Regions from separate parts of the Sphingomonas sp. 22176 genome, predicted to be linked through region 3. Evidence: riboswitches for the same ligand, from Rfam matches in the RefSeq annotation. Region 3 holds a riboswitch; each other region holds the start of a gene.
The links. A riboswitch is a leader RNA that binds a small molecule or an ion and turns the genes downstream of it on or off. The one in region 3 is predicted to bind cobalamin.

Region 1 (9,776 bases), on a different contig from region 3:
GCACCGTCATACAGCAGCACTTCGAAGTCGATGATCGGGAAGCCGACCAGCGAGCCCGTAGCTGCCGTCTCGCGGAAGCCCTTTTCGATCGCGGGGATATATTCCTTCGGAATGTTACCGCCCTTGATCTCGTCCTTGAAGACGAAGCCCGAACCACGCTCGCCCGGCGTCAGCTTGACCTTGACGCGACCGAACTGGCCGGTGCCGCCCGACTGCTTCTTGTGCGTGTAGTCGATGTCGACCGGCTTCGCGAGATATTCGCGATACGCCACCTGCGGCGCGCCGACATTGGCCTCGACCTTGAACTCGCGCTTCATGCGGTCGACCAGGATCTCGAGATGGAGCTCGCCCATGCCCTTGATGATGGTCTGGCCGCTCTCCGAGTCGGACGAGACGCGGAACGACGGGTCCTCGCGGGCAAGACGATTGAGCGCGACGCCCATCTTTTCCTGGTCCGCCTTGGTCTTCGGCTCCACCGACAGCTCGATCACGGGCTCGGGGAATTCCATCCGCTCAAGGATGATCGGGGCGTTCTGCGCGCAGAGCGTGTCACCGGTCGTGGTATCCTTGAGGCCGGCGAGTGCGACGATGTCGCCTGCATAGGCTTCCTGGATGTCCTCACGGCTGTTCGCATGCATCAGCAGCATGCGACCGACCTTTTCCTTCTTGTCCTTCACCGAGTTCATCACGGTGGTGGCCGCTTCGAGCTTGCCCGAATAGATGCGCGCGAAGGTCAGGGTGCCGACGAACGGGTCGTTCATGATCTTGAACGCCAGCGCCGCGAACGGCTCCGTGTCCGAGGACGGACGCTCGTCCGGCGTCTCGCCGTCGAGCTTCACGCCCTTGATCGCCGGAACGTCGAGCGGGCTCGGCAGATAGTCGATCACCGAGTCGAGCAGGGGCTGCACGCCCTTGTTCTTGAACGCCGAACCGCACACGACCGGAACGAACGCCATCTCGAGCGTGCCCTTGCGGATCAGGCGCTTGAGGTCGGCGACGCTGGGCTCGTTGCCTTCGAGATACGCTTCCATCAGCGTGTCGTCGAGTTCGACGGCCATTTCGATCAGCTCGCTGCGATACTTCGCGGCCTTCTCGGCGAGATCCGCCGGGATTTCCTGATATTCGAACTTCGCACCCAGGCTCTCTTCGAGCCAGATGATCGCGCGATTCTCGACCAGGTCGACGAGACCCTTGAAGCCGCCCTCGATGCCGATCGGAAGATACAGCACTGCCGGACGCGCGCCGAGGCGGTCGATGATCGAGTTCACGCAGAAATAGAAATCTGCACCGGTGCGGTCGAGCTTGTTGACGAAGCACATGCGCGGCACGCCGTACTTGTCGGCCTGACGCCACACGGTTTCCGACTGCGGCTCAACGCCGGCAACGCCGTCGAAGCATGCGACCGCACCGTCGAGCACGCGCAGCGAACGCTCGACTTCAATCGTGAAGTCGACGTGGCCGGGGGTGTCGATGATGTTGATGCGGTGCTCTTCGCCCTTGCCGTCTTCGCCGCGCCAGAAGCACGTGGTAGCAGCAGACGTGATCGTGATCCCGCGCTCCTGCTCCTGCTCCATCCAATCCATCGTCGCGGTGCCTTCGTGCACTTCGCCGATCTTGTAGGACTTGCCGGTGTAATAAAGGATGCGCTCGGTCGTCGTCGTCTTACCGGCGTCGATATGGGCCATGATGCCGATGTTGCGGTAACGCTCGAGCGGATGGCTGCGGGCCATGATCGTGGTTTCCTTGAAAATTTGGGGAGCCGGACCGTCCAGCTCCCCAATATGTAGGTACGAAAGTTACCAGCGGTAGTGGCTGAAGGCGCGGTTCGCTTCCGCCATGCGGTGCGTGTCTTCGCGCTTCTTCACCGCGTTGCCGCGGTTGTTCGCCGCATCCATCAGCTCACCCGAGAGACGGGCGGCCATGGTGTGCTCGCTACGGTTGCGGGCCGAGGTGATCAGCCAACGGATCGCGAGCGCCTGCGCACGCTCCGGACGAACTTCGACCGGAACCTGGTAGGTCGCACCGCCGACGCGGCGGCTGCGGACTTCGATGCCGGGCTTCACGTTGTTCAGCGCGTCATGGAAGACGCCGATCGGCTCGCGCTTGGCGCGCTGCTCGACGGTTTCCAGGGCACCATAGACGATCGCTTCTGCAACGGCCTTCTTGCCGTCCAGCATGACCGAATTCATGAACTTCGACAGAACCTGATCACCGTAGACGGGATCGGGCAGGATTTCCCGCTTTTCGGGACGACGACGACGTGCCATCTCACATAATTCCTTCTGATCTTCAGCCGATCCGGAACACGTCCGGGGCTTACTATGGCCTGATTACTTCGGACGCTTCGCGCCGTACTTCGAACGGCTCTGCTTACGATCCTTGACGCCCTGCGTATCGAGCACGCCGCGAAGGACGTGGTAGCGGACGCCGGGAAGATCGCGCACACGGCCACCGCGGATGAGCACGACCGAGTGCTCCTGCAGGTTGTGGCCTTCGCCCGGGATGTAGCTGATGACTTCGCGGCTGTTGGTCAGACGGACCTTGGCCACCTTACGAAGGGCCGAGTTCGGCTTCTTCGGGGTCGTCGTGTACACGCGGGTGCAGACACCGCGCTTCTGCGGGTTCTGTTCCATCGCAGGGACCTTGGACTTGGCCTTCTGCGGTTCGCGGCCCTTGCGGACCAGCTGGTTAATCGTCGGCATGAAGCCCTTCACCTTTCAGATGGTTACTTTGCTGGAGCCCTGTTGGACAGAATACGAAAAAGCCCCGAAGGCCTCAGCCCCCCGGGCGATTGCGTCTCCAGCAACGTTCAGCTCTTTGTACCCAAGGCAGGAATCGCCCTACCCGGAACCGGGCGGCCTATATCGATGCGGGGCCTTCCGGTCAACAGCGCGCCCCCTCGGGTCGCCACGCCCTGGGCGTTAACCCTTTCCAGGGGCTGCTCGCCGGCGGCGGCTGTGCTAGCCCGCTTGCCGAATAGGTTCAACATGGGGATGTGGCGCATGTTCAACGGCAACCGCAATCGGGAGGATCGCAACACCTCCTCGGCCAGCGCGGCACAGAGCAATGCCCGGCGCGGACAATTTTCGGTGCTTGGCGCCGACATCGTCGTCACCGGCAACCTCGTCGCCACCTCCGACCTGCATATCGACGGCCGAATCGAGGGCGATGTCCGCTGCGGCAGCCTGGTGCAGGGTGCCGAAAGCCAAATTTTCGGCCGAGTCGAAGCCGAGGACGCCCGCCTCGCCGGATCGGTCGAGGGATCGGTGCGCGCCCGCCAGCTCACCATCGAACGCACCGCGCGGATCACCGGCGACGTCGAGTACGAGACGATCATGGTCGAACAGGGCGGCCATATCGACGGCCGGCTCAAGCATATCGGCGGCGCGACCGCCACGGTCGCGCCGCCGGTGCTGATCAAGGCGAGCGAGGAAGCGGCCTGAGGCCCCTTCCCCCGCCGCTCACATGCCCTTGATCATGTCGTAGTGCTTGGAGATCACGGGCGCCGCATCCTTCGCAAAGTCGCGCAGCTGCGCCACGTCGCCGGCGTTGGCATAGGCCTGCACCGCGGCGAGCGCCTTCTGGTGCGCCGCGACCTGCTGGCTCTTGTACGCCGTGTCGAACTGGGAGCCGGTCGCCGATTCGAGCGTCTTCAGATTGGCCTGCTGCTCGTCGGTCATCGCTGGCGCAGGGGTAATCGCCGGGCTGGCCTTGCCTGCCGCCGCCTTCAGCATCGCGGTGGACTTGGTGTGATCCTCCACCATCTGCTTGCCGAAGCTCTTCAGGTCGCTGGCCGTCGCCTTCTGCTGCGCGAGCTTGCCGGCGGCGATCTCATAGGCGTCGCTCGCCGCGACCGTGTTGGCGAAGTCCTGGCCGGTCATCGGCGCCGCGGCCATGGCGTTGCCGTCCATGCCGTTCATTGCGCCCATATTGTCGCCCATCGTCTCGCCGGCGGGAACATTGGTAACGGTGTCGCCGCTGTTCATGGCGTCGGTGCCGCCATTGCTGTTGCCGCCGCAGGCAGCGAGCGCGAAAATCGGAGCGGCGCTAAGGATCAACAGGTGCTTCTTCATCATACAGACCTCCTGGGTTTCCGGGACCGAACGCCCCGCCCCCGGCCGCGTTCCGAAACTAGCGCCTTATGTATTTGAGTTGGCATCATAAGTTAGAAATCTCCGCCCCAGTGGCTCTGCAGCTTCGGCAATTCGTCGATGAATTGGTGCAGCGCAGCGCGATTGGTGCGGTGCGCAAACTTACGTTACCTTTGATCCATTTGCCGGTTAAATTCGCACCTTAGGTGGGGAACCTCACTGCAAGAGGACTTCCACGATGCACCAGGATGAACGAACCCGCCGCATGGAACGCCTGCGAAGCTCGATCGCGCTGCTGCTGTTCGGGCTCGGCACGCTGGCCTTCCTGATCGCGATCGACCGCCCCGAATGGTTCCACCTGCGCCCGGCGAGCGGCACCGCCGCGGCGATGTCGCACGCATCGAGCCCAGCGCCCGACCGGAACGACGGCTGACCGGACCTACAATCGTTTTCGCGCGTAGAGTCCGCCCATGATCGTCACCACCGCCCCGCGCGCCAAGCAGGTCCTTCGCGAAATCTGGGCGCCGCTGGCGCTGCTGTTCCTCTGGGACGTGATCGTCACCATCATCTATTACGTCCTGCCGTTCCGCGCGCCCTCGCTGCCGCTGACGCTGTTCGGATCGGTGCTGGCGCTGTTCCTCGGCTTCCGCTCCAACTCGGCCTATCAGCGCTGGTGGGAAGGCCGCGGGCTATGGGGGCTGATGATCAACGCCAGCCGCAACCTGGCGCGGATGGCGCGCAACTATCTGCCCGAAGGCGAGGCGGTCGACCTCAAGCGCACCATCGTGCTGCGCCAGATCGCCTATGTGAACGCGCTGCGCTGCCAGCTGCGCCGCCAGTCGGCGGACCAGGAAGTGCTGCGTTTCCTCTCCAGGGGCGAAGCGGATTTCGCGCTGGCCCGCACCAATATCCCCAACGGCATCGTCGACGGCACCGGCCGGCGGATCGAGATTGCGCGTTCGAAGGGCTGGATCACGTCGATGCAGCAGCATTCGATGGAAAGCGTGCTGATCGACATCGCCAATGCCCAGGGCGGCATGGAGCGGCTGAAGAACACGCCGCTGCCGATGCAATTCCGCTTCGTGCCGACCGCCTTCACCCACATCTTCTGCGTGCTGCTGCCGATCGGGCTGGTCGAGACGCTGGGGGTGGCGACGCCGCTGGGGTCGACCATCGCCGGGCTGATGTTCCTGGCGGTGCTCGCGATCGGCGACGATCTGGTCGATCCGTTCGCCAACACCGTGCACGATCTGCCGCTGAACGCGATGTGCCGCACGATCGAGATCGACCTGCTGCAATCGATCGGCGACCCTGCCCCCGAACCCGCCACGCCCGACAAGGCGGGCGTATTGTGGTGATTTCGCGACGGGTTGCCGCCCTGCCCCGCTTGCCGCTACAGGCAGCGGCGTAACGGGTGTCCTCCCGCCGATGGGGGGATGAAAAGGGAAGTCGGTGCAAAGTCCGGCGCTGCCCCCGCAACTGTAGCCGGTGAGCCGGCGCGCCAATCTGCCACTGGAGCCGCATTGCTTCCGGGAAGGCGGCGCGCCTGCGACGACCCGGAAGCCAGGAGACCTGCCCGTTACGGTCGATTCCTTCACGCGGGCGGGGTGCACCGGGTGATCGGGGCTGAAATCCCCGTGTGAGCGACACCAAACCATGCGGGAGCAGCCTGCTCCCCCATCCGGGTGTCTGATATGCAGTTCTTCAAGCTTTCCCTGTTCGCCACCGCCGCGCTCGCGCCGCTGGCCGCCCATGCCGATCCCGACGACGACCGCATCGTCGTCGTGGCGAGCGGCGTCGCCCAGCGCGCCGATACGGTCGGGCGCTCGATCACCACCATCGACCGCGAGGAGATCGAGCAGCGCCAGACCGTCGCGCTCTCCGACCTGCTCGCCACCACGCCCGGCGTCACCGTCGTCCGCAATGGCGGGCTCGGCACCGCGACCGCGCTCAGCATCCGCGGCGCGCAGAGCGACCAGACGCTGGTGCTGATCGACGGCATTCGCGTCGGCGATCCCTCCGCGACCGGTGGCGCCTACAATTTCGCCAGCCTGCTCGCCGGATCGGTCGAGCGCGTCGAGGTGCTGCGCGGGCCCAATTCGGTGATCTGGGGCAGCCAGGCGATCGGCGGGGTGGTCGACGTCACCACGCTGCAGGGCGAACAGGGCCTGCATGTCCGCGCCAATGCCGAGGGCGGGTCGTTCGGCACGTTCAACGGCAATGCCGCCATCGCCGGCGGCAACGACCGGGTGACCGCAGGGCTGACCGCGGGCTATCTCGCCACCGACGGCATTTCCGCCGCCGCCAACGGGAAGGAGGCCGACGGCTATCGCCAGCTCGGCGCGACCGGCAATGTCGAGGTGCAGCTGGCCCCCGGCCTCGCGCTCGACCTGCGCGGCTATTATGCCGACAGCAAGGTCGATCTCGACGGCTATGCCCCGCCGACCTACGAATTCGGCGATACGGGCGACTATGCCAAGACCCAGGAGATCTACGGCTATGCCGGGCTGAAGAACGACGCGTTCGGCGGCAGGCTGCACAACCGGCTGGGCTTCACCCTCTCCGACATCCACCGCGACGGCTATAACGAGGATTCCTCGATCGCGTACCGCTATCGCGGCCGCGCCGAGCGCTACACCTATCAGGGCGACGCGACGCTGGCCGAGCAGCTCCGCCTGGTGTTCGGCGCCGAGCATGAGCAGAGCCGCATCCGCTATGACGAGGGCTTCGGCAGCGCCGGACGCTACTCGGTGGGCATCACCAGCGTCTACGGCCAAGCGATCGTCACGCCGATCGAACCGGTGACGCTGACCGGCGGCGTCCGCCACGACAAGCACGACACGTTCGGCGGCCACTGGACGTGGAACGGCGATCTCGCCGTGCGCGCCACCGCGACCACGGTGCTGCACGCCAGCTTCGGCGAGGGCTTCAAGGCACCGACGCTCTACCAGCTCTACAGCGCCTATGGCGATCGCAACCTGCGGCCGGAGACGGCGCGGAGCTACGAGGCCGGGGTGCGCCAGACGCTGGCGGGCGGCAAGGTCGCGCTGGGTGCCACCTGGTTCCACCGCGATTCGGACAACCAGATCGACTACAATTTCGACACCTCGACCTATTACAACCTCAACAAGACGCGGGCGGAGGGCGTGGAGCTCGAGGCGCTGCTCCAGCCGGTGCAGGCGCTGACGGTGCGGGCGAATGTCACCCATGTCTTCTCGGAAAACCGCAGCACCGGGTACATCGGCAACGACCTGCCGCGCCGCCCGCGCGACACCGCCAATGTCTCGGCCGACTATCGCTTCCCCTTCGGGCTGGCGATCGGCGGCACGGTGACGATGGTGGGCGACAGCTTCAACGATGTCGGCAACCTGACCCCGATCGACGGCTATGCGCTGGCGAGCGTGCGCGCCGAGATGCCGGTGACGAAGCTGCTTTCGGTCTATGGCCGCGTCGATAATATCGGCGACGTGCGCTACCAGCAGATCACCGGCTACGGCACCTATGGCCGCGCTGCCTTTGGCGGCGTGCGGGTGCGCTTCCAGTGAGGTTCGGCGCCGCGCTGCTTGCCTGCCTGTGGCTCGCAGGCTGCGCGGCGCCGCCTTCCGTCGGCGGCGGGGGCATCGTCTCGATGAACCCGTGTGCCGACGCGACGCTGCTGGAACTGGTGCCGCCGTCGCGCATCGCTGCGATCAGCCACTACTCGCAGCGCGCGGACTCGACTTCGATCCCGCTCAACGTCGCCCGCCGCTTCCGCGGCAACAACGGCACGGCGGAGGAAGTGATCGGCCTGCGGCCCGATCTGGTGATCGCCAGCAGCTTCACCGCCCCCGCAACCCGCGAGGCCTTTTCCCGTGCGGGACTGAAGGTGCTGTACCTCGGCATCCCGCCTTCGATCGCCGAGAGCAAGGCGCAGGTGAGCGAACTCGCCGCCGCCGTGGGTGCACCCGCCAGGGGCGCCGCGCTCAACGCCCGGATCGACACCGCCGTCGCGGGTGCCCGCTGGACCGGGCCCAAGGCCCCCGCCCTGCTGTGGATCGGCGGCAACCTCGTCACCGGCGGCCAGACGCTGCTCGACGACCTGATGACCACCGCTGGTTTCTCGAACCAGGCCGCGCATTATGGCCTCACCCATACCGGCCATCTGCCGATGGAGCGGGTGATCGCCGATCCGCCGCGGGTGATGCTCGCCCCGGAGGAAGTCGGCCATGACAGCGATTCGCGCGCCGCGATGCTGCGCACGCGCGCCGTTGCCGAGACCGGGCTCAAGGTCACCCAGGCGCAGTTCTCGCGAAGCCTGGTCAATTGCGGTGGCCCGGTGATCCCCGCCGCGCTCGCCCGGCTCGCCGAGATCCGCAAGCAGGTCCGTTGAGCGGGCTCAGCGCCGCGAGATCACCTTCTCGATCGATTCGTGCCGTGCCGGATCAGCCTCGCCGAACTCGCGCTCCAGCCGGTCGCGGATGTCGAGCAATTGCCGTTCGCTGAGATGCTCGATGCCGATGAACTCGTTGCGCGCCTCGGCGATCGCGCGGATCACTTCGTCCAGCTTGGCCTGCAGCGCGGCGGCGTCGCGGTTCTGGGCGTTCTGGATCAGGAACACCATCAGGAAGGTGACGATGGTGGTGCCGGTGTTGATCACCAGCTGCCAGGTGTCCGACCAGTGGAACACCGGCCCGCTAAAGCCCCAGACCACGATGACCAGAAAGGCGAAGGCGAAGGCCGGCGGGCGGCCTGCCCATCCTGCGACGCTCTGCGCGAACCGTTCGAAAATGCGTCCCAAGCCGATGCTCCCATCCGTAGCTGCGTCGCTATGCGCGTGCCCCGGGCACTTGCCAATCGGGGCCATACGGCAGTGGGATAGGGCCAGGCGCTAAAGGGGGGCCGGCGTCGCCGCCAGCCCCCCATGTCGCCGGCCGGTCGGGTGGTGCGCCGAAGCGCATCGCCTGGCCCGTCGGCGGCCTGCGGCGAACGCCCCGGCAGGGGGACGATCACCGGATCGGCACGCGAACCGCCACCGGGAGGGGCGATCGTCGCGCACCTGCCGGGTCGGGCGGTTTCCTTGCGGCACCAGCACCGACACCAGCCTGCAAGATACTGACGTTGCTTCGGTTTCCCTCGGCGCCACCAGCCTTCCTACAGGTCGGAGGGTCTCACCCGCAGCGAGTCGGACCAAGCGGCAACGCCTGTTGATACTGTGGATAACGGGGATAACCCGCGCTCAGGCCCCTGGCAGCGCCCAGCCCGGCGCGGCGAGCTCGAACCCGGCAAAGTCGAAGCCCGGCACCACCACGCAGCTCACCAGACCCCAGCCGTGGGGCGCCTCGGTCGCCTGCCAGCGGCCGGCGGGCACCCGCGCCTGCGGCACTTGGCCCGCCAGCACGTCGCCGCCGAGCAGGACCCGTTCGATCGCCCCGTCCGGTCCCTCGATCCGCAGCTCGAGCGGCGATCCGGCGTGCCACAGCCACAGCTCATCGGCATCGACCCGGTGCCAGTGCGAACGCTGCCCCGCTTCCAGCAGGAACAGGATGCCCGTCCCGGGCGAGCGCGCTTCCCCCTCGCCGGCGGCCCGCCACGTCTCGCGGTACCAGCCGCCCTCGGGGTGCGCCGCCAGCCCCAGCTTCTCGATGATCGCCCGCGCCTCGTCCACCTGCCTGCCTCCTGCCTGAACGCCGCGTAGTATTGAGTTCA
Region 2 (9,776 bases), on a different contig from region 3:
GGCACACCCGGATGATCCGGCGCTCCATCGGCGTGGGACCGCGTGGCACGCGATAATAGAACGCGACGATGCCGGTCACCTCGTCGCGCGCATTCTTGATCGGGTTCGACCAGCAGGCACGCATTTCCAGCGGGCGGGTGAGGGTGAGATATTTGGCCCAATTGGGGTCGGTCTCGATATCCGTACTGGCCACCGGCTCGCCGAGATAGGCCGCCGAACCGCACGATCCGATTTTGGGCCCGATCATCATGCCGTCGATTGCCTCAAGATAGCTTTCCGGCAGGCTCGGACCGGCAACCGGATGAAGCCGCCCGGCAAGGTCGACCCGAAGCACCATGGCGCGAACATCGGGCAGGCGCACTTCCACCTCGCGGCATAGTCGATCGGTGGCCGAGGCAAGATCGGCGCCTTTGGCGACAAGCTCCAAGATGTTATTCTGAAGCGAGATGTCCACGTCGGCCCCATGTGCAAGTTGCTGCACCTTGCCCGGACTAGCCTTGCCTGCGGCATAATGCAGACGCCTGTAAAACTACGTAGAAGAATGGCGCACGGCGGAGTAGGGGGCGCGGCATGCGCGCCCAGCTCCACGCTTTAACCTTGAGCCCCGGCGGCCGATCGGGTCTTCCGGCGTGATCCGCGGCGGCTTTTTCGCGGCGCTTCCGCTGCTGATCGCGGCGCTCCAGACAAGCGACACCGCTCCCTATCTTGCCGCGGGTCAGTATCCCGACGGCATGGCCATTGTGCCGCCGCCGCCCGCGCTCGACAGCCCCAGCGCTGCGCTCGACATGGCGGTGTTCCGTGCGACCCGGAAGCTGGAGGGGAGCGCGCGCTGGCGGATCGCCACCGACGACGTCACCAACGATCCGCTACGCCGCAACGCCTGCGCGATGGGCATGGTGCTCGATGCCAGGCGCGCCCCCACGCTGGCGCGGCTGCTCGCGCGAGCGGGCACCGGTCCCGTCGTCGGCAAGGTTAAGGCCGCCTATCAGGTGCCGCGCCTCTATCTGCGCGAGGACGGGCCGATCTGCGAAGCGAAGACCGCGCATCTGGCGAGCAACGGCGACTATCCGTCGGGCCACACCGCCAATGGCTGGCTGGAGGCACAGATCCTCGCCCAGGCGATACCCGACAAGGCCAGCGCGCTCCTAGCGCGTGGACGGGCATATGGCGAAAGTCGCGCGATCTGCGGCTCGCACAGCAAGAGCGCCGTGGAGGCGGGCTACATGGCCGGTGCCTCGGTGCTCGCGGTGCTCCAGACCTCGCCCGCCTATCAGCGCGATCTGGTGGCTGCGCGGCAGGAAGTGGCGCGGCTGCGGTCGACGGCACCGCGACCCGATGCGCAAAGCTGTGCCGCGGAAGCCGAGGCGCTGCGCGTCCGCCCCTGGTGATGCGGGCATGACTTCGCTGTCATGAAGCTGTCGCGCTGGCTCGCCACAAGCGCGACGCTTCATGGGGAATCGCAATGCACGGTGATGCCGCGCGCGGAGCCGCGCGGACCGCGTCGGGGTTTACGCTCTTCCTGGGCGGGCTCGCGGCGTTCAGCGCCTATTTCGCGATGTATGCCTTCCGCAAGCCGTTCGCGGTGGCGACCTATGCCGATGTGGCGGGCTGGCACTTCGCCATCGACTACAAGACGGCGCTGCTGATCGCGCAGGTGATCGGCTATGCGCTGTCCAAGCTGATCGGCGTCGGCGTCATCTCCGAAGCCGGGCGGCAGGGACGGGCGCGAATGATCCTCGGGCTGATCGGCGCGTCGTGGGTCGCGCTGGTGCTGTTCGCCCTGATCCCGGCGCCGTGGAACGTCGCCTGCCTGTTCTTCAACGGCCTGCCGCTGGGGCTGATCTGGGGGCTGGTGTTCAGCTATGTCGAGGGGCGCCGCGTCTCCGAGCTGCTCGGTGCGATGCTGTGCGCAAGCTTCATCCTGTCCTCGGGCGTGGTCAAGTCGGTGGCGGTGCTGCTGATGGCGGCCGGTGTCGCGGAGCAGTGGATGCCGGCAGCGACCGGCCTGGTTTTCGTGCCAGTGCTGCTGGTCGCGCTGTGGCAACTGGAGCGCATGCCGCCGCCGGACGCCTGCGACGAGGCCGAGCGCACCGCCCGTGTGCCGATGCAGGCCGCCGATCGCGCCGCTTTCCTGCGCGCACACGGTGCGACGCTGGTGATGCTGGCGATCGGCTATGTGCTGCTCACGTCCTTGCGCGACGTGCGCGACAATTTCGCGCGCGAGCTGTGGACCGCGCTCGGCTATGGCGGCGAGGCGGCAATATTCTCGGCGAGCGAGCTGCCGATCGCGCTGCTCACGCTGGCCGCGCTCGCGCTGCTGATGCTGATCCGCGACAATCTGCGCGCACTACTGGCGATGCACGGGCTGATCCTGCTCGGGGCTCTGTGCCTGGGTGGGTCGACGCTCGCCTTTCAGGCGGGACTGCTCGCGCCGCTGCCATGGATGACGGTGGCGGGGGCAGGCCTGTACCTCGCCTACACGCCGTTCAACGCGATGCTGTTCGATCGCATGATCGCCACGATCGGCACGGCCGCCAATGCCGGGTTCCTGATCTATATCGCCGATGCCTCGGGCTATGTCGGCAGCGTGGCGCTGCTGCTCGTCCATGCCCTCGGCGCCCCGGAAGTGCGCTGGCTGCCCTTCTTCATCACCTGCTGCTATGCTGCCTCGCTTGCGGTTGGTGGGTTGACCCTCGTCTCCGCACTGCATTTCCTGCGGGCGGGCGCGGAGGGGCGGTTGCTCCACGTCGCGGCTTCCCGTACGACGAGCGTCTGATCACGCCGGTGCCTCGAAAGGGGCTTAATCGGGAATGCGGTGCGGGGGCTTGCTCCCAAATCCGCGGCTGTCCCTGCAACTGTGAGCGGATAGCGCGATGCACTGGCCTCAACCTGAGGGGCAGCCACTGGGCCAGCACGGCCTGGGAAGGCGTGCAGCGTGCCGTGACCCGCGAGCCAGGAGACCTGCCGGCGTCCGGTCGCTCTTGCCTTGGCCCAGGGGATGGCCGCGGCACGGTGTACTCCGTCTGAGCGACGCACGAGCGGCTGGGGCCGTTCGCGGTTGCGTGGCTCGGTCGCGGAGGCGTCCGGCCGAGGTGCGCAGCCGGCCGCTCGCGGTGGCCCCGGCCAAGTCGCACGACGCCGCCGGAGTGCCGCATCTTGTCCGTTCTCGCCTTGCGTACGCGCGTGGCCCTGCTGTTCGCAGGGCTGATCGCGGCCAATCTCGCCGCCTGGGGTTGGGCCTTCGCCCTGTTCCATGCCCAGCCGTTGATGCTCGGCACCGCATTGCTCGCCTGGGGCCTGGGGCTGCGCCACGCGGTCGACGCAGACCACATTGCAGCGATCGACAACGTCACCCGTAAGCTGATGAACGACGGTCAGCGCCCGATCGCCACCGGCCTGTGGTTCGCGATCGGCCATTCGGGGATCATCGCCATCGCCTCGGCCGGGATCGCGCTAGCCACCGGCGCTCTGGCGGGGATGGGAGCATTCAAGGAGCTGGGCGGGGTGATCGCCACCGCCGTCTCGGCGCTGTTCCTGTTCGCGATTGCCGGCATGAACCTGATCATCCTGCGCGCGGTGTGGAAGACCTTTGCCCATGTTCGCGCGGGCGGCGCCTATGTCGAGGACGATCTCAACCTGCTGCTCGCGTCGCGCGGGCCGCTGTCCAAGCTGTTCGGGCCGATGTTCCGGCTGGTGCGCCACAGCTGGCACATGGCGCCGCTCGGCTTCCTGTTCGGGCTGGGGTTCGACACCGCGACCGAGGTGGCGATCCTCGGCATGTCGGCGGGGCAGGCGGCGCATGGCGTGTCGCTCGGCACGCTGCTGGTGCTGCCGGCGCTGTTCGCGGCGGGGATGGCGCTGGTCGACACGCTGGATGGGGTGGTGATGCTCGGCGCCTATCAATGGGCGTTCGTCAAGCCGATCCGCAAGCTCTACTACAACGTCACCATCACGCTGATCTCGGCGCTGGTCGCGATCGTGATCGGGGGCATCGAGACGCTGGCGCTGATCGGCGACAAGATGGGCTGGACCGGCGGCGCCTTCGGCCTAGCCGCCGATCTCGGCGCGCATTTCAACGGCCTTGGCTTTGCGATCATCGGCCTGTTCGTCGGCTGCTGGCTGATCAGCTTCGCCATCTATCGCTGGCAGAGGCTGGACGAGATCGAGGTGCGCGTCTAGAGCCCTTGGTCGAAGGCTTTGCAGCCTTCGCAAAGATCGCGCCGGTGCCCCGGACATGGGGCTTAATCGGGAATGCGGTGCGGGGAGCTTTCCCCAAATCCGCGGCTGTCCCTGCAACTGTGAGCGGATAGCGCGATGCACTGGCCTCCAGGGAGAGGCAGCCACTGGGCCGTTAAGGCCTGGGAAGGCGTGCAGCGTGCCGTGACCCGCAAGCCAGGAGACCTGCCGGCGCAACGGTCGCTCTTGCCTTGGTCCAGGGGATGGCCGCGGCACGGTCTTGCTTCCGTTCGAGCGACGAAGCTGTGCGGCTGGGGCTGCACGGTCGCGTGGTGCCGGGCGATCGTCGCGCCCGCCCGTCGTCGCGCGCCGGCTGGACGTTGGTTCCGGCAAGTCCCTCCGCGTGTTCGCTCGGCGCGGGGGAAGACATGCATGACCGACCTGGCCAAGGTCCCCGTTACCATCGTCACCGGCTTTCTCGGCGCCGGCAAGACGACGCTGATCCGCCATCTGATCCAGAACGCCGAGGGGCGTCGGCTGGCGGTGGTCGTCAACGAATTCGGCACGCTCGGCGTCGACGGCGAGATCCTCAAATCCTGCGCGATCCCCGACTGCCCGGCGGAGAATATCGTCGAGCTGGCCAATGGCTGCATCTGCTGCACCGTCGCCGACGATTTCATCCCCACGGTCGAGCGCCTGCTCGCGCTTGAGCCGCGCCCCGACCACATCCTGATCGAAACCTCCGGCCTCGCGCTGCCCAAGCCGCTGCTCAAGGCGTTCGACTGGCCGGCGATCCGCAGCCGCATCACGGTGGACGGGGTGCTGGCACTCGCCGATGCCGAGGCGGTCGCCGAGGGTCGGTTCGCGCCCGACCTGGTGGCGCTGGAAGCGCAGCGCGCCGCCGACCCGGGCATCGACCATGAGACGCCGCTTGCCGAAGTGTTCGAGGACCAGCTCGCCTGCGCCGACATGGTGCTGCTGACCAAGGTCGATCTGGCCGGCCCGGAGGGCGTCGCAGCCGCCCGTGCGGTGATCGCGGCGGAGGCGCCTCGGTCGGTGCCGGTGGTCGAGATCCGCGAGGGCGCGATCGATCCGCGTGTTATCCTGGGCCTGGGTGCCGCGGCCGAGGACGACCTCGCCGCACGCCCCTCGCACCATGACGGCACCGACGACCACGAGCATGAGGATTTCGACAGCACCGTCGTCACCTTCGGCGAGATCGCCGATCCGGCGGAGCTGGTCGCGCGCATCGAACGGCTGGCACGCGAGCACAAGGTGCTGCGGGTGAAGGGCTATGCGGCGGTGACCGGCAAGCCGATGCGGCTGCTGGTTCAGGCCGTCGGCAGCCGCGTGCGCCATCAATATGACCGTCTCTGGCGTCAGGGCGAGCCGCGCGGCACGGCCCTCGTTGCCATCGCCGAGCACGACCATATCGACCCGGCAGCGTTCCGCGCGGTACTGGCCGGCTGAGGCAGAGGGGCGATGCACGTCCTGTTCCGCGAAACGCACGGGCTGGAGGAGAACGCCTCGCCCCAGGACCTCGGGCAGGCGCCCGCGGACCTGGTGGTGCTGTCCTTTTCCGACAGCGACCTCGGCGCATTCGCGGCGGCATGGCGTGCGGGCGAGGGCGCGCTGCCGTCGCTGCGGCTGGCGAACCTCGCGGCGCTGATGCACCCGCTCTCGGTCGATACCTATGTCGAGCGGACGCTGACGGGTGCCAAGGCGATCCTGATCCGGCTGATCGGCGGCATGCCCTATTGGAGCTATGGCCTCCAGCAGGTGGAGGCGCTGGCGCGGGAGCGGGGCATCGCGCTTGCGGTGCTACCGGCCGACGGGCGGCCGGACGAACGGCTGGATGCCGCATCGACGGTGCCGATGGCAGTGCTGCGCGAGCTTGCGCGGCTATGCGACGCGGGCGGCGCCGACGCGGCAGGGGCGGCGCTGGTGGTGCTGGCCGAGGCGGCGGGGCTGCAATCGGCCGCGCGCGCGCCCTACACCCCGTTGCCGGCTTTCGGCTTCTGGCATCCTGAGCTCGGCGCCTTCCGCCCCGCCGACCGCCAGGCCCGCGAGAGCGCGCCGCCCGTCCCCGAAACATGTCCGTGGCGACGGGCGGACAAGCCGCTGGTGCTGATCGTCTTCTACCGTTCCTATCTCGCGGCTTGCGACGTCGATCCGTTCGAGGCGCTGCACGCGGCGTTTGCGGCCAAGGGTTTCGGCACGCTCTCGATCTTCGTCCCCTCGCTCAAGGCGCCTGAGGCGCGCGCGTTCGTCGAGACTTGGGTGCGCGATCTCGCGCCAGCCGCGATCGTCAACGCCACCGCATTCTCCGCCCGGGACGAGCACGGCCGCTCGCCGCTCGATGCCGCCGGCGTGCCGGTGTTCCAGCTCGCGCTCGCCACCGCCTCGCGTGCAGTGTGGGCGGGGGCCGATCGCGGCCTGTCCCCGGCCGATCTGGCGATGCACGTCGTGCTGCCGGAAGTCGACGGGCGCATCTTTGCCGGGGTGGTCAGCTTCAAGAAGGCCGAGGCGCGCGACCCAGAACTCGGCTTCGCCCGAACCGTCCACCGCGCCGATCCCGACCGCGTGACGGCGATCGTCGACCGCGTCGCGGGCTGGATCGCGCTCGCCGCCGGGCCCGCCGCCGACCGTAGCATCGCGCTGCTGCTCTCCACCTATCCGGGCAAGACCTATCAGCTCGCCCATGCCGTGGGCCTCGACGCGCTGGCCTCTGCCGAAGCCATCGCCGCCGATCTGGGGGAGACGATCGAGGGGCTCGCGGGCCGCCTGCAGGCGGAGACGCTGCACTGGCCGATCGCGGACTATGCGCAGGCGCTCGCCCGGCTGCCGGAAGCGTTGCGCATCGCTCTCCACGACGCTTGGGGCGAACCCGAGGCCGATCCTGCTGCGAGCGACGGTGCGCTCCACTTCCCGGCGACCCGCGCCGGCAGGCTGCTGATCGCGCTCCAGCCCGAACGCGGCGATCCGGCGACGCGCGAGGATAGCTATCACGATGTCGGCCGGGTGCCGCGGCATGGCTATGTCGCCTTCTACCTGTGGCTGAAGGCGCAGGGCATCGACGCCCTTGTTCATATCGGCGCGCATGGCACGCTGGAATGGCTGCCCGGCAAGGCGGTGGCGCTATCCGACGCCTGCTGGCCCGAGGCGCTCACCGGCGGGATGCCGATCCTCTACCCCTTCATCGTCAACGATCCCGGCGAAGCGGCGCAGGCCAAGCGGCGCACCGGCGCCGTCACCATCGGCCATTTGCCGCCCGCATTGAAGACGGCGGGGACGGGCGCCGGTCTCGGCCGCATCGAGGCGCTGCTGGACGAATTTTCGAACGCCGTCGGCCTCGACCCCGCACGGCGTGATCGCCTCCAGACCGCGATCCGCGACGAAGCCCGCGCCGTGGGGCTCGAAGCGGAACTGGGGCTCGACGGCGCCGCTAGCAGTGCCGAGGCGATTACCCGCATCGACCGGTTCGTCTGCGACGTGAAGGAAGGCCAGTTCGGCGACGGATTGCATGTGTTCGGCCGCGGGACGTGTGGGTCCGAGGAGCGCGCAGGACTGCTTGCGGGCCTGGCCGGCCAGCGAGTGGCAGCGGGTCCGTCGGGCTCGCCCTTCCGCGGCCGCACCGACGTGCTGCCGACCGGGCGCAATCTCTACACGATCGACCCGCGCGCCGTGCCCAGCCGCGCCGCGCATGCGCAGGGCATCGTTCTCGCCGACGAGCTGATCCGCCGCCACCTCCAGGATCATGGCGACTATCCTAAGGGCCTCGTAGTCGACCTATGGGGCTCGGCGACGATGCGCACCGCCGGCGAAGAATTCGCGATGGCGCTGCATCTACTCGGCGCTGCGCCGGTGTGGGACACGGCGTCGGAACGGGTGACGGGCGTCGAGATCCTGCCGCTCGCGCTGCTCGATCGGCCGCGGATCGACGTGACCCTGCGCGTCTCCGGCCTGTTCCGCGACGCCTTTCCCGCGCTGCCGCAGCTGTTCGGCCAGGCGGTCCGCGCGCTGGCGGCACGCGACGAGCCGCCCGAATGGAACCCGTTCGCCGGCAAGGATGCCGGCGCGCGCGTCTATGGTCCGCGTCCGGGCAGCTATGGGCTGGGCATGGGCGATGCGGCGGAGACCTATACGGAGGACGCGCGGCGCACGGCGGGCGAGGCATGGCTTGCCGCATCCGACCACACGTTCGATGGGAAAGAGGCGTTGGCCGATCCCGCGGGGCTACGCGCGAGAGTCGCCGCCGCGGACGCGTTCGTGCACTTGCAGGATCTGACCGAGACTGATCTGCTGCTCGCAGCCGATTATGCCGCACACGAAGCCGGGTTCGCCGCGGCCAAGGCGCTCAGCGGGGGGTCGGCTGCGCTCTACCATCTCGACGCGCGCGATCCCGAACGACCGGTCGCGCGGCCGCTTACCGAGGAGATCGCCCGCATCGTCCGATCGCGCGCGGCAAACCCTGGCTGGATCGCCGGCATGTGCCGCCACGGCTTCCGCGGCGCGGCCGAGATCGCGGCGACGCTCGACCATCTCGGCGCCTTCGCGCATCTGGCCGGCGCGGTGCCGCCGCAGCTCTTCGACCTGTATCATGACGCCACGCTCGGCGACGCCGAGTTGCGCGACTTCCTGGCCCGCGAGAACCCGGCGGCACTGGCGGCGATGGAGGCGCGGTTCGCGGCGCTGCACGCTGCCGGGCTGTGGCAGACCCGCCGCAACTCGATCCTGTCGGACCTTGGAGGGGCGGCATGAGTGGCTCCCAGGTCCGCGGCTGGTGTCCCGATGCCTGGCGGCCCATGGCGGCGGGGGACGGTCTGCTGGTGCGCGTGAAGCCGCGGCTCGCGCGGCTGACGCGGGCGCAGCTGCTGGGCCTGTGCGAAGTGGCGCTGGCGCATGGCAACGGCCTGATCGACCTGACCAGCCGCGGCAACCTGCAGATACGCGGAGTCACCGAAGCGGGATGGCGGACGCTGGTCGAGCGACTGATCGCGCTGGACCTTGTCGATGCCGATCCTGAAGCGGAGAAGCGCCGCAACGTGCTGGTCGCACCCGATTGGCAGGCGGGCGACGACACGCATCGCATTGCGGTCGATCTTCTCGCTGCACTCGATGCAGTGCCGGTCTTGCCGGGCAAGATGGGATTCGTGGTCGACGCGGGCCCTCGGCCGCTGCTCTCCGATGCCCCGGGCGATTTCCGCATCGAGCGCGACGGCGCGGGGGGCCTGATCCTTCGCGCAGACGGACGCACGAACGGCGCGTTCGTGGCCGTAGGCGATGAAGCCGCCGCGCTCGTTCGGCTGGCGCATTGGTTTGTCGAGACCGGCGGTGCCGCATCGGGTCGCATGGTGCGCCACGCCGCACCGCTACCGAGCTGGGCAGCCGAGCACATTGCCCCCGCCGCGCCGGTCGGACCGATCGCGCCGGGCCGGCACCCGCTGGGTACCGCGCTGGCAGTGCCGTTCGGGCAACTGGACGCCGCGGCGCTGGCGGGTGCGGCGGTCGGGGCAGTCACCGGCATCCGGATAACGCCCTGGCGCACCATCCTGGCCGAAGGTGTCGGGCTGCAGGCAACCGGCCTGATTGGCGATCCC
Region 3 (9,776 bases):
GATCCCCGATGGCGGCTGGTTCCCGCTGCTCGTCGCCGCGGTGGCGTTCCTGATCCTGACAACCTGGTCGCGCGGGCGTAGGCTGGTGCTCGCGCGGCTGCAGGAAGGCGCCATGCCGATCGCGCTGTTCATCCGCTCGGCAGCGCAGACCGCCACGCGGGTGAAGGGCACCGCGGTGTTCCTCACCTCGACGCCCGACAGCATCCCTCCCGCCCTGCTCCACAACCTCAAGCACAACAAGGTGCTGCACGAGCGGATCGTGCTGCTTACCGTCGCGATCGAGCCGGTGCCGCACGTCCGCGGCGCCGAGTGCACGACGATGGAGCCGCTGGGCGACGGCTTCTTCCGCGTCGTCCTCCATTACGGCTTCATGGACGAGGTGGACGTGCCGCTGGCGCTTGCCGCGATCCAGGATTGCGGCGCGCCGTTCCGGCCCATGGAGACCAGCTACTTCCTCGCCCGGCAGACGCTGCTCCCGTCCTCGCGCCCCGGCATGGCGATCTGGCGCGAGAAGCTCTTCGCCTGGATGGTGCGCAATGCCGAAAGCGCGATGGAGTTCTTCAAGCTTCCGACCAATCGCGTGGTCGAACTCGGCAGCCAGCTGGAAATCTGAGCAAAAAAATGGGGCGGCTTCCACAGTGGAAGCCGCCCCAGTTCTTCGGGGTGTGCCTCTTCTTAGCCGGCGAGAACCGCGGTCTTGCCGCTGGCCCCCTGCACGTCGACCGGCGATCCGCCCGCACGGCGGCGCTGCAGCCAGTCCTTGAGCAGCTCGGCGCAGCTGTGATCGACCGCGTCTAGCCGCGACACGTCGAGCAGCACCGACTTGCCGCCGGGCACCGACTCCAGCTGGTCCGAAAGCTTGGGCAGCGTGATGAAGGTCGCCGAACCCGCCAGCGCGATCCGGTGTTCGCCCGCTTCCTCCTGCTGGTCGACCTTGAGGCCGAGGCGACGGAGGTTCGGCACCAGTTCGAGCAGCGACAGCGCGATACCCACCAGCACGCCGGTCAGCAGGTCCTGGGTCACGACGAGCGCGCAGGTCACTGCCCAGATCGCCGCCGGCAGCACGCCGTAATGCGCGAGCAGGTGGCGGACATGCTTGAGGTTGACCAGCTTGGCACCCGTCACAACCAGCACCGCACCCAGCGCCGCCATCGGGATCTCGCGCAGCAGCCAGGGCAGCAGCGCGACGAACCCGAGAATCCAGGCGCCGTGCAGGATCGCCGACAGTCGCGTCTGCGCACCGGCCTGGACGTTGGCCGAGCTGCGGACGATCACGCCCGTCATCGGCAGCGCGCCGGCGACGCCGCACAGCAGGTTGCCGATGCCCTGCGCGCGCAGTTCCTTGTTGTAGTTGGTACGCACACCGTCGTGCATGCGGTCGACCGCAGCGGCCGAGAGCAGCGTCTCGGCGCTGGCGATGAAGGCGAGCGCGATCGCGGCGGTGATCACACTCGGGTCCATCCACTTGGCGAAGAAGCCGTTCTCCGGCAGCGCGATCGCCGAGACGATGTTCGAGGGCACGCTGACGCGCGTCACGTCGAAGCCGAAGCTGAACGCCACCAGGGTCGCGGCGACCACGCCGACCAGCGCACCGGGAACGAGCTTGACCGCGGCGGGCTTGAACTTGTCCCAGCCGAGCATCGTCACGATCGTCAGCAGGCCCAGCCCCAGCGCCATTTCCGCGGCGGCGAGATCGGTCGAAAGGCCGAGCAGGCGCCCCGGCATGGCCGCGACGTTGGCAAGGCCGCTCGACAGCGGCTTGGCGTCGAACAGCACGTGATACTGGCCGACGACGATCAGGATGCCGATGCCGGCCAGCATGCCGTGCACCACGGCCGGCGAGATTGCGCGGAACCAGCCGCCGACGCGCAGCACGCCCGCGACCACCTGGATGGCGCCGGCGAGGATCAGGATCGGCCCGAGCGCGGACAGGCCCTGCTCGCGCACCAGCTCGAACACGATAACGGCAAGGCCCGCCGCCGGTCCGCTCACCTGGAGCGGCGAACCGGCGAGGAAGCCGACGACCAGGCCACCGATGATGCCGGTGACCAGGCCTTTTTCAGGTGGGACGCCCGAGGCGATGGCGATGCCCATGCAGAGCGGCATCGCCACGAGGAACACGACGATGGACGCCGTGAAGTCGCGCACGAAGCTCCTGGGCTTCGGTGCTTCCGCGACCGTGCTCATTCAGCGGCCTCCGCATAGGCGATGTCACGCGCCAGCCGCTGGCCGGCCGGCAGCGCCACCGGCATCGGGCGATCCTCACGGATCGGCACGAAGCGGCCGCCTTCGCCGTCGAGCCCGAGCACCATGCCGGCGCTGATATCGACGAACCAGCCGTGCAGCGCGATCTCGCCGCGCGCGATACCGGCCGCGACCGACGGGTGCGTGCGCAGATGGGCGAGCTGGACCACGACATTCTCCAGCGCGGCGGTGCGGACCGCATCGGCGCCTTTCAGATTGTCATAGCCGCCGTCGACGACACACTTGGCGGCATGGCTGTGGCGCAGCCATGCGGTGACGTTCGGCATGCCTTCCAGCATTTCGGGGTTCATCAGGGCCTTCATCGCGCCGCAGTCCGAATGGCCGCAGACGATGATGTCGCGCACGCCGAGCGCCGCGACCGCATATTCCACGGTCGAGGACACGCCGCCATTCTGGGTGGCGAAGGGCGGCACGATGTTGCCGGCGTTGCGGCATACGAACAGGTCGCCCGGGTTCGCTTGGATGATCTGCTCCGGCACGACACGCGAGTCGGCGCAGGAGATCATCAGCGCCTTCGGGCTCTGCCCGTGGGTGGCGAGCTTGGAATAGAGGGCGTGCTGGTTCGGGAAGACCTGCTTCTCGAAATCGACGACGCGTCCGATCACTTCGTTCACGGCTTGCTCCTGTAACAGACCCGCGGCGCGGGCATCTCTTCAAGAATGCAAGCTACTGGCCGCCATTTGCTGCATCGCGGCGCGTTCGTAAGAAAACGTTGCTAAGCCGTTGGACCTCCGCGCGGCAGGAGGATTTCGGCGCAAAGCCCTCCGCCTTCGCGATTGGCGAGGCGGAAGCTGCCGCCCTCTGCCTCCGCCGCGCGCGCGACGATCGACAGGCCGAGTCCAAAGCCGACGGTGTCGCGGGACCGCGCCGCATCGAGCCGAACGAAAGGCTGCATCACGCGCTGGAGATCCTCCTCGGGGATGCCGGGGCCCTTGTCCTCCACGCGGATCGCCACCGCGCCCTCGGCCGGTACCAGGCGGATGCAGCACTGGCCGGCATAATGGACCGCATTGTCGACGAGGTTGTTGAGCGCGCGCTTCAGCATCAGCGGGCGCACGACATGCTCGAAATGGTCCGGCCCGTCATAGTCGACGTCGCGGCCGTGATCGGCATTGTCGTCGGCGATCGTCGCGCACAGTACCGCAAGGTCGACGCGCGCGGGCGTCTCCTTGTCACCTTCGCCGCCGAGGAACGCGAGCAGCGACGAAATCATCGCCTCCATCTCGGTAATGTCGGTCTCGACCGCCGCGTGCACGTCCCGATCGGCGATCGCATCGGCGCGCAGCCGCAGCCGGGCCAGAGGCGTGCGCATGTCATGACCGACGGCGGCGAGCGCCTGGGTGCGATCGGCGATCAGCCGCTGGATACGCTCCTGCATCCGGTTGAACGCGCTGATTACGCGGCGCAGTTCCTTGGGCCCCGCCTCCTCGACTTCGAGGACGGTGCCGGTGCCGAAGCGATCGGCCGCCATCGCCAGCCGCCGCATCGGCAGCAGCATCCGCCTTAGCAGGATGCCGCTGATCAGGATCAGCGCCAGCGCCGGTGCCAGCGCCAGCAATATGCGCGACAGGCCAAGGTCGGCGGCATGGACGTGCTCACGTGTGCGGAAATACATCCAGCTGCCGTCGGGCATCGGCACCGCACCGACGATCAGCGCCTTGCTGCCCTGCGAGGTGAGCCGCAGCCGCAGGCCGTCGGAGGCGAGCGTCGGCTCCCACAGCACCACCTGCTCGTAAAGTCGGTCGAGATCGGGCTGTTCACGCAGTCCGTTGGGCAGCTGCGGCATCCAGCGCACTTCGTAGCGCGAGGTGGTGAATTCGAGCGCCAGCTTCTCCCGCCGCACGGGGGGCTGCTCGGCCAGCAGCTTGCGCGCGATTACCAGATGCTCGGCGAGCCGCCGCGCTTCGTCGTCCCGCACCGCGAACTGGCTGGCGCGCTCGTAGAGCATGGTCGATACGGCGAATTCGATCAGGATGGTCAGCAGCAGGATCGCGAAGACCTGCCCGATCAGCCCGGAGGGACGCTTGAGAAACGCCCTCAACTGCGCGTCACGGGTACGTTGAGCGTATAGCCGATGCCGCGCACCGTCACGATCGGTGCCTGGTGGCCGGCATCGGAAAGCTTGCGCCGCAGCCGGCTGACCAGCACGTCGATGCTGCGATCCGAGCTGTCCCCAAGCCGCGTGCGCGACAATTCGATCAGCCTTTCGCGCGAGATCACGCGGCCCGAATGGTCGCACAGGGTGACCAGCAAGTCGAACTCGGCACCGGTCAGGTCGACCACCGCACCAGTCGGCGAGAGCAGCTCGCGCCGCGGCAGATTGACCGTCCAGCCGTCGAACTGGATCTCGCCCTTGGGCCGCTCTGCGGTGTCGCGCTCGCCCGCGCCCCGACGGAGCACCGCACGCACCCGCGCGACCAGCTCACGCGTGCCGAACGGCTTGGGCAGATAGTCATCGGCGCCGAGTTCGAGCCCGACGACGCGATCGGTCTCGCTGCCCTTGGCCGAGATGAAGATGATCGGCACCGAGCTCTTCTGGCGGATGGCACGGCACAGATCGATGCCGCTGGTGCCGGGCAACATCACGTCGAGCAGCACCAGATCCACCGGCCCCTGCTCCAGCGCCAGCCACATCTCCGGCGCGGAGGAGGCGGGCCGTACCGTATAACCGTTTTCCTGGAGCGCGCGGGCGGTCAGCGTGCGCAGCTGGGGATCGTCCTCGACCAGCACGATCGTGGGAAGGCTCAGTGGGGGTTCACCTGCATACATCGCGCAGAAACCTAGGGACGGCGACCCGGAGGGTCAACGGCGCCCCGCCGCATCGCAGCGTGACGGGAGTCACGGGCGGCGCGTTTCGACAGCGATACAAGGTCCCGTATCGTGGGGAAATTATCATGCAGATGCCGCGCCTCCATCGTTCCGTCCTACCCGGTCGCACCCGAGCGAATCGCGGCACCCTGGCAGTCCTCCAGCTCGACACCATGAGCCAAGACCTGTCCCCGGCACCGGATGATTCGGCGTTCGGGCCGCGCCACCTTCTCGCCGCGCTCGACGGCCTTTCGGCGGCCGTGATCGAGGCGACCGGAAGCTGGGCCTTCCTCACCGCCGAGCGGATCCAGCTGATCGACGCCGCGCACAAGCTGGCCTGGCTGCTGGTTCGCGTGAACCGCAGCGAAGCCGTGATCGCCCGCGCGCCCGATCTCGCCGGCACCACCCGCGCGGTCGTCGCCGCCACCTATCGGCTGCGCGCCGTGCAGGAACTGGGCGAAGGCGCCGACGCGATCCAGCCGCTGTTCGACCTGATCGTGCGCATCGACCAGCTGCTGCCGCGCACCGCCCAGCTCTACCAATAAGCGTCCGCGGCGCTGGCATCTCGCCGATTGCGCGGCTAGAGGGTCCACGAAGGTTCTACCTTCGAACCCATGCCGGTGCCCGCTTGCGGGCGAGAAGGGAATGCGGTGCGGGCGCCTCGGCGCCCAAGGCCGCAGCTGCCCCTGCAACTGTATGCGGCGAGCGGGCGGGCAATGGCCATTGGGAGTGATCCCGAGAAGGCGCCCGAACCGCGGTGACCCGCAAGCCAGGAGACCTGCCGGCACGGGGTCGCTCACGCCTGGTCCAGGGTGCGGCCGCGGCGCGGAATCCTCCGTTCGAGCGACGAGAATAAGCCGGCGCACGTTCGTGCGGCCGGTCGATTGTCATTGCTGGAACGGGACGACCAACGTGCACATCCTTTCTTCCCTCCGCAGCGGCGCAGGCGCGGCATGATCGATCTTTCGAGCGTCGCCGCCTTTGACCGCGCGCTTGTCTCGCTACCCGATGCGGACGCGCTCGTCGCAGATGCCGCGCTGGAACGCCAGCAGCAGCTCACCAAGCCGCCGGGCTCGCTGGGGCGGTTGGAGGACCTCGCCATCTTCCTCGCCGGCTGGCAGGGCCGCGAACGCCCGTCGATGGACGCCGCGCGCGCGGTGATCTTCGCCGGCAACCACGGGGTCGCCGCGCAGGGCGTCAGCGCCTTCCCCGCAGAAGTGACCGCGCAGATGGTCGCCAATTTCGCGGCGGGCGGAGCGGCGATCAACGCGCTGACCGGCGCAATCGGGATGCGGCTGGACGTGGTCGCGCTCGAGCTCGACCGCCCCACCCGCGACTTCACCACCGGCCCGGCGATGGACGAGGCCGAGTGCCTGTCCGCGCTCCAGCAAGGTGCCGCGGTGGTGACGCCCGACACCGATCTGCTGCTGCTGGGCGAGATGGGCATCGCCAACTCGACCGCGGCGGCAGCTTTGTGCCTGCGCAGCTTCGGGGGCACGCCGGCCGACTGGACCGGTCCCGGCACCGGGCTCGACGCGCACGGCGTCGGCCGCAAGGGTGCGGTGATCGCCCGGGCGATCGAGGTCCATGCCGAGGCGCCGCACACTCCGTTCGAGACGCTGCGGCGGCTGGGCGGGCGCGAGTTGGCGGCGATCGCGGGGGCGGCACTCGCCGCGCGCCATGCGGGCGTACCGGTGCTGCTCGACGGCTTCATCTGCTGCGCGTCGCTCGCGCCTTTGGCCGCCGCGGCGCCCGCCATTCTCGACCATTGCATCGCCGGCCATTGCTCGGCCGAGCCGGGCCATGCGCGGCTGCTCGCGCGGCTGGGGCTGGAGCCGCTGCTGCGGCTCGACATGCGGCTGGGCGAAGGCAGCGGTGCGGCGGTCGCGGCGGCGGTGCTGCGCTCGGCACTGGCGGCGCATAACAGCATGGCGACCTTCGCCGAAGCGGGCGTTGCCGACGGCGCATGAGCGGTATCTTGCTCCACCTGCTCCGCCACGGCATCACCGATGCCGAGGGCCGGCTGATCGGCCGCACCGACGCGCAGCCGCTCGCCGCGGGGGTGCAGGCGTGCGTGTCGCGTGCCGCGGGGCTGGCGGTAGCAGCGGTGGTGCACTCGGATCGCACCCGTAGTTCGGTGCCCGCCCGACAGATTGCCGCCGTGATGTCCCTCGAAGCCTGCGAAGACGCCCGCTGGCGCGAACTCGATTTCGGCGCGTGGGAAGGACTTTCCTTCGATACGATCGACGCCGAGGCGCTCGCCGCGTTCCAGTCCGACCCAGCCCATCATGCACCCCCAGACGGCGAAGCCTGGTCGGCGCTCGTCGCGCGCGTCAGCGATGCGCTTGGCACGATCAATCGCCCGACCCTGGTCGTCACCCATGGCGGCGCGATGCGCGCGGCGCTCGCCACCCTGTGCGCCCTCGACTTTCCCCAACTCTGGAACATCGCTTTGCCCCATGCCGCGCTGCTGAGCCTGCGCGTCTGGCCCGGCACCCCGCGCGTCGGCCAGATCATCGGACTTGTGACATGAAAGAATTCGTTCTCGCCCTCCAGTTCCTGACGCGCCTGCCGCTGCCTGCCATCAGGGCCGACGGCGCTACCTTCGTCCGCTCGATGCGCTGGTTCCCCGCAGCCGGGCTAGTCGTCGGGCTGGTGCTGCTGATCGGCCTGTGGCTGGGCAATTTGCTCGATCCCTGGACGGGCGCATTGTTCGGGCTGGCGGCGTGGGTCGGCGTCAGCGGCGCGCTGCACCTCGATGGGCTTGCGGACCTCGCCGATGCGAGCGGCGCGCTGCACAAGGGGCGCGAGCGGTTGCGCGAGGTGCTGGCCGACCCGCATGTCGGCAGCTTCGGCGTGGTCGCGATCGGGCTGCAACTGGTCGCCAAGCTGGTGCTGCTCCACGCACTGCTGGCGAGCGCCGGCTGGTGGACCATCCTGTTCGTGCCCGCCGCCGCCCGCTTTGGCCCGCTGGTGTGGACCCGCTGGCTGCCGCCGCTGCACGACGGGCTGGCCAGCCGCTTCCGCAGCGCCGTGCGCCCGGCAGACCTGATCGTATGGCTGGTGCTGCTGGCCTTCGCCGCCGCGCTCGCCGCGCCCGCCCTGCTTGCAGCACCGGTGCTGATCGCCGCTTGGGGCTGGCGGGTGCAGCGCCTCCTCGGCGGCATCTCGGGCGACGGACATGGCGCGGGCATCGAGCTGGTCGAGACCGGCCTGCTGTTGGCACTGGTGATCGCGCCGCATCTGGGATGAGCGACCCGCTGCTCCACCATGGCGGCAACCTCGCGGCCGCCCGCGCGCGGTACGGCGACGGGCCGTGGCTCGATCTTTCCACCGGGATCAACCCGATGCCGTGGCCGGTGCCTGCCGATCTGGATATCGACCTGGGCCCTTTGCCGGATCCGTCGCTGCTGGCCGATCTCGAGGCTGCGGCAGCAGCCCATTTCGGTGTTGCGCCCGAACATGTCTGCGGGCTTCCCGGGAGCGAAATGGGGCTGCGGCTGCTGGGCCCGCTGCTGGGCGGGCGCGCCTGCCATCATGTGCCGGGCTACCGCACGCATGGTGCAGCGTTCCCCGATAGCGTGCCGCTCGCCGCCGACACGCCGGTGCCCGGCGACGCGGCGCTGCTCCTCGCCAACCCGAACAACCCCTGCGGCACGCTGCGCGACCGAGCGCCCCTGGAGGGGATGCTGGAAGAGCGCACCGCCGCAGGTGGCTGGCTGGTCGTCGACGAAGCCTTTGCCGATGCGCACCCCGAGGCAAGCATCGCACCGCTCGTCGACGACACGCGCAGGCTGATCGTCTTCCGCTCGTTCGGCAAATTCTTCGGGCTGGCCGGGCTGCGGCTCGGCTTCGTCCTGGCGCCCCGCCCCATCCTCGCCCGCTACCGCGCACTGCTCGGCGACTGGCCGATCGACGCCTCGGCCTTGGCGATCGGCACCCGCGCCTATCGCGACCTGGCGTGGATCGACGCGGCGCGGACCTCGCTTGCAGACCGAGCGGCGGCCTTCGACCGCCTGCTCGATGCGCATGGCTTGCGCCCGGAGGGGAAGTCGCCGCTGTTCCGACTGGTGTCTCACCCCAACGCCGCGGCACTCTTCGAGCAATTGGCCCGAGCACACATCCTCGTTCGGCCGTTCGACTATGCGCCGCACTGGCTGCGCTTCGGCGTGCCGTCCGACGCGGCGTCGCTGTACCGTGTCGACCGGGCGCTCCGCCATGGCTGAGCCGGTCGCGCTCACTGCGCTGGCGCTGGAAGCGGCGGTCGGCTGGCCGGCTTGGCTCTACGCGCGGATCGGCCACCCGGTCGGCGGCTTCGCGCGGCTGATCGCTGCCTGTGAGCACCGCTGGAACCGGCCCGAGGCCCCCGAACGGCGCCGCCGCCTGCTCGGTATCGCGACGGTATTCCTTCTCCTCCTGGTCGCGATCGTTGCCGGCCTCGCAATAGAATCCGTGGCGGCGCATTCCTCCTTCGGCTGGCTGGTACTCGTCGTCGCGGCCTTTCCGGGCCTCGCCCAGCACAGCCTCTATGTCCACGTTCGGCCGGTAGCTGCAGCGCTCGCCCGCGGCGACTTAACCGCAGCCCGCATCGCGGTCGGCTACATCGTCGGGCGCGACACCGCGCGGCTCGATGCTCCCGGTGTCGCGCGTGCCGCGATCGAAAGCCTTGCCGAAAGCTTCTGCGACGGCATCGTCGCGCCGCT

Region 1: it holds a riboswitch for cobalamin, as region 3 does, so the genes downstream of both, ACTJKY_RS06340 (TonB-dependent receptor plug domain-containing protein) here and cobT (nicotinate-nucleotide--dimethylbenzimidazole phosphoribosyltransferase) in region 3, are expected to answer to the same signal.
Region 2: it holds a riboswitch for cobalamin, as region 3 does, so the genes downstream of both, cobW (cobalamin biosynthesis protein CobW) here and cobT (nicotinate-nucleotide--dimethylbenzimidazole phosphoribosyltransferase) in region 3, are expected to answer to the same signal.

What each region holds. Positions count from the first base shown of each region.
Region 1 is NZ_JBQEPL010000001.1:1,322,756-1,332,531, reverse strand. Features, by position in the region: gene fusA (elongation factor G) at 1-1,730, opposite strand, end outside; gene rpsG (30S ribosomal protein S7) at 1,797-2,267, opposite strand; gene rpsL (30S ribosomal protein S12) at 2,331-2,702, opposite strand; gene ACTJKY_RS06360 (bactofilin family protein) at 2,988-3,443, shown strand; gene ACTJKY_RS06355 (DUF4142 domain-containing protein) at 3,462-4,076, opposite strand; gene ACTJKY_RS06350 (hypothetical protein) at 4,357-4,524, shown strand; gene ACTJKY_RS06345 (bestrophin family protein) at 4,562-5,449, shown strand; cobalamin riboswitch at 5,487-5,685, shown strand; gene ACTJKY_RS06340 (TonB-dependent receptor plug domain-containing protein) at 5,786-7,636, shown strand; gene ACTJKY_RS06335 (ABC transporter substrate-binding protein) at 7,633-8,460, shown strand; gene ACTJKY_RS06330 (low affinity iron permease family protein) at 8,467-8,868, opposite strand; gene ACTJKY_RS06325 (cupin domain-containing protein) at 9,307-9,735, opposite strand.
Region 2 is NZ_JBQEPL010000003.1:458,571-468,346, reverse strand. Features, by position in the region: gene ACTJKY_RS14125 (putative bifunctional diguanylate cyclase/phosphodiesterase) at 1-454, opposite strand, end outside; gene ACTJKY_RS14120 (acid phosphatase) at 630-1,388, shown strand; gene ACTJKY_RS14115 (DUF5690 family protein) at 1,463-2,776, shown strand; cobalamin riboswitch at 2,766-2,983, shown strand; gene ACTJKY_RS14110 (HoxN/HupN/NixA family nickel/cobalt transporter) at 3,172-4,179, shown strand; cobalamin riboswitch at 4,205-4,423, shown strand; gene cobW (cobalamin biosynthesis protein CobW) at 4,609-5,646, shown strand; gene cobN (cobaltochelatase subunit CobN) at 5,659-8,937, shown strand; gene ACTJKY_RS14095 (cobalamin biosynthesis protein CobG) at 8,934-9,776, shown strand, end outside.
Region 3 is NZ_JBQEPL010000004.1:210,652-220,427, forward strand. Features, by position in the region: gene ACTJKY_RS15575 (potassium transporter Kup) at 1-613, shown strand, start outside; gene ACTJKY_RS15580 (SulP family inorganic anion transporter) at 676-2,187, opposite strand; gene ACTJKY_RS15585 (carbonic anhydrase) at 2,184-2,879, opposite strand; gene ACTJKY_RS15590 (ATP-binding protein) at 2,981-4,306, opposite strand; gene ACTJKY_RS15595 (response regulator transcription factor) at 4,303-5,013, opposite strand; gene ACTJKY_RS15600 (hypothetical protein) at 5,247-5,618, shown strand; cobalamin riboswitch at 5,675-5,873, shown strand; gene cobT (nicotinate-nucleotide--dimethylbenzimidazole phosphoribosyltransferase) at 6,027-7,043, shown strand; gene ACTJKY_RS15610 (histidine phosphatase family protein) at 7,040-7,606, shown strand; gene ACTJKY_RS15615 (adenosylcobinamide-GDP ribazoletransferase) at 7,603-8,325, shown strand; gene ACTJKY_RS15620 (aminotransferase class I/II-fold pyridoxal phosphate-dependent enzyme) at 8,322-9,299, shown strand; gene cbiB (adenosylcobinamide-phosphate synthase CbiB) at 9,292-9,776, shown strand, end outside.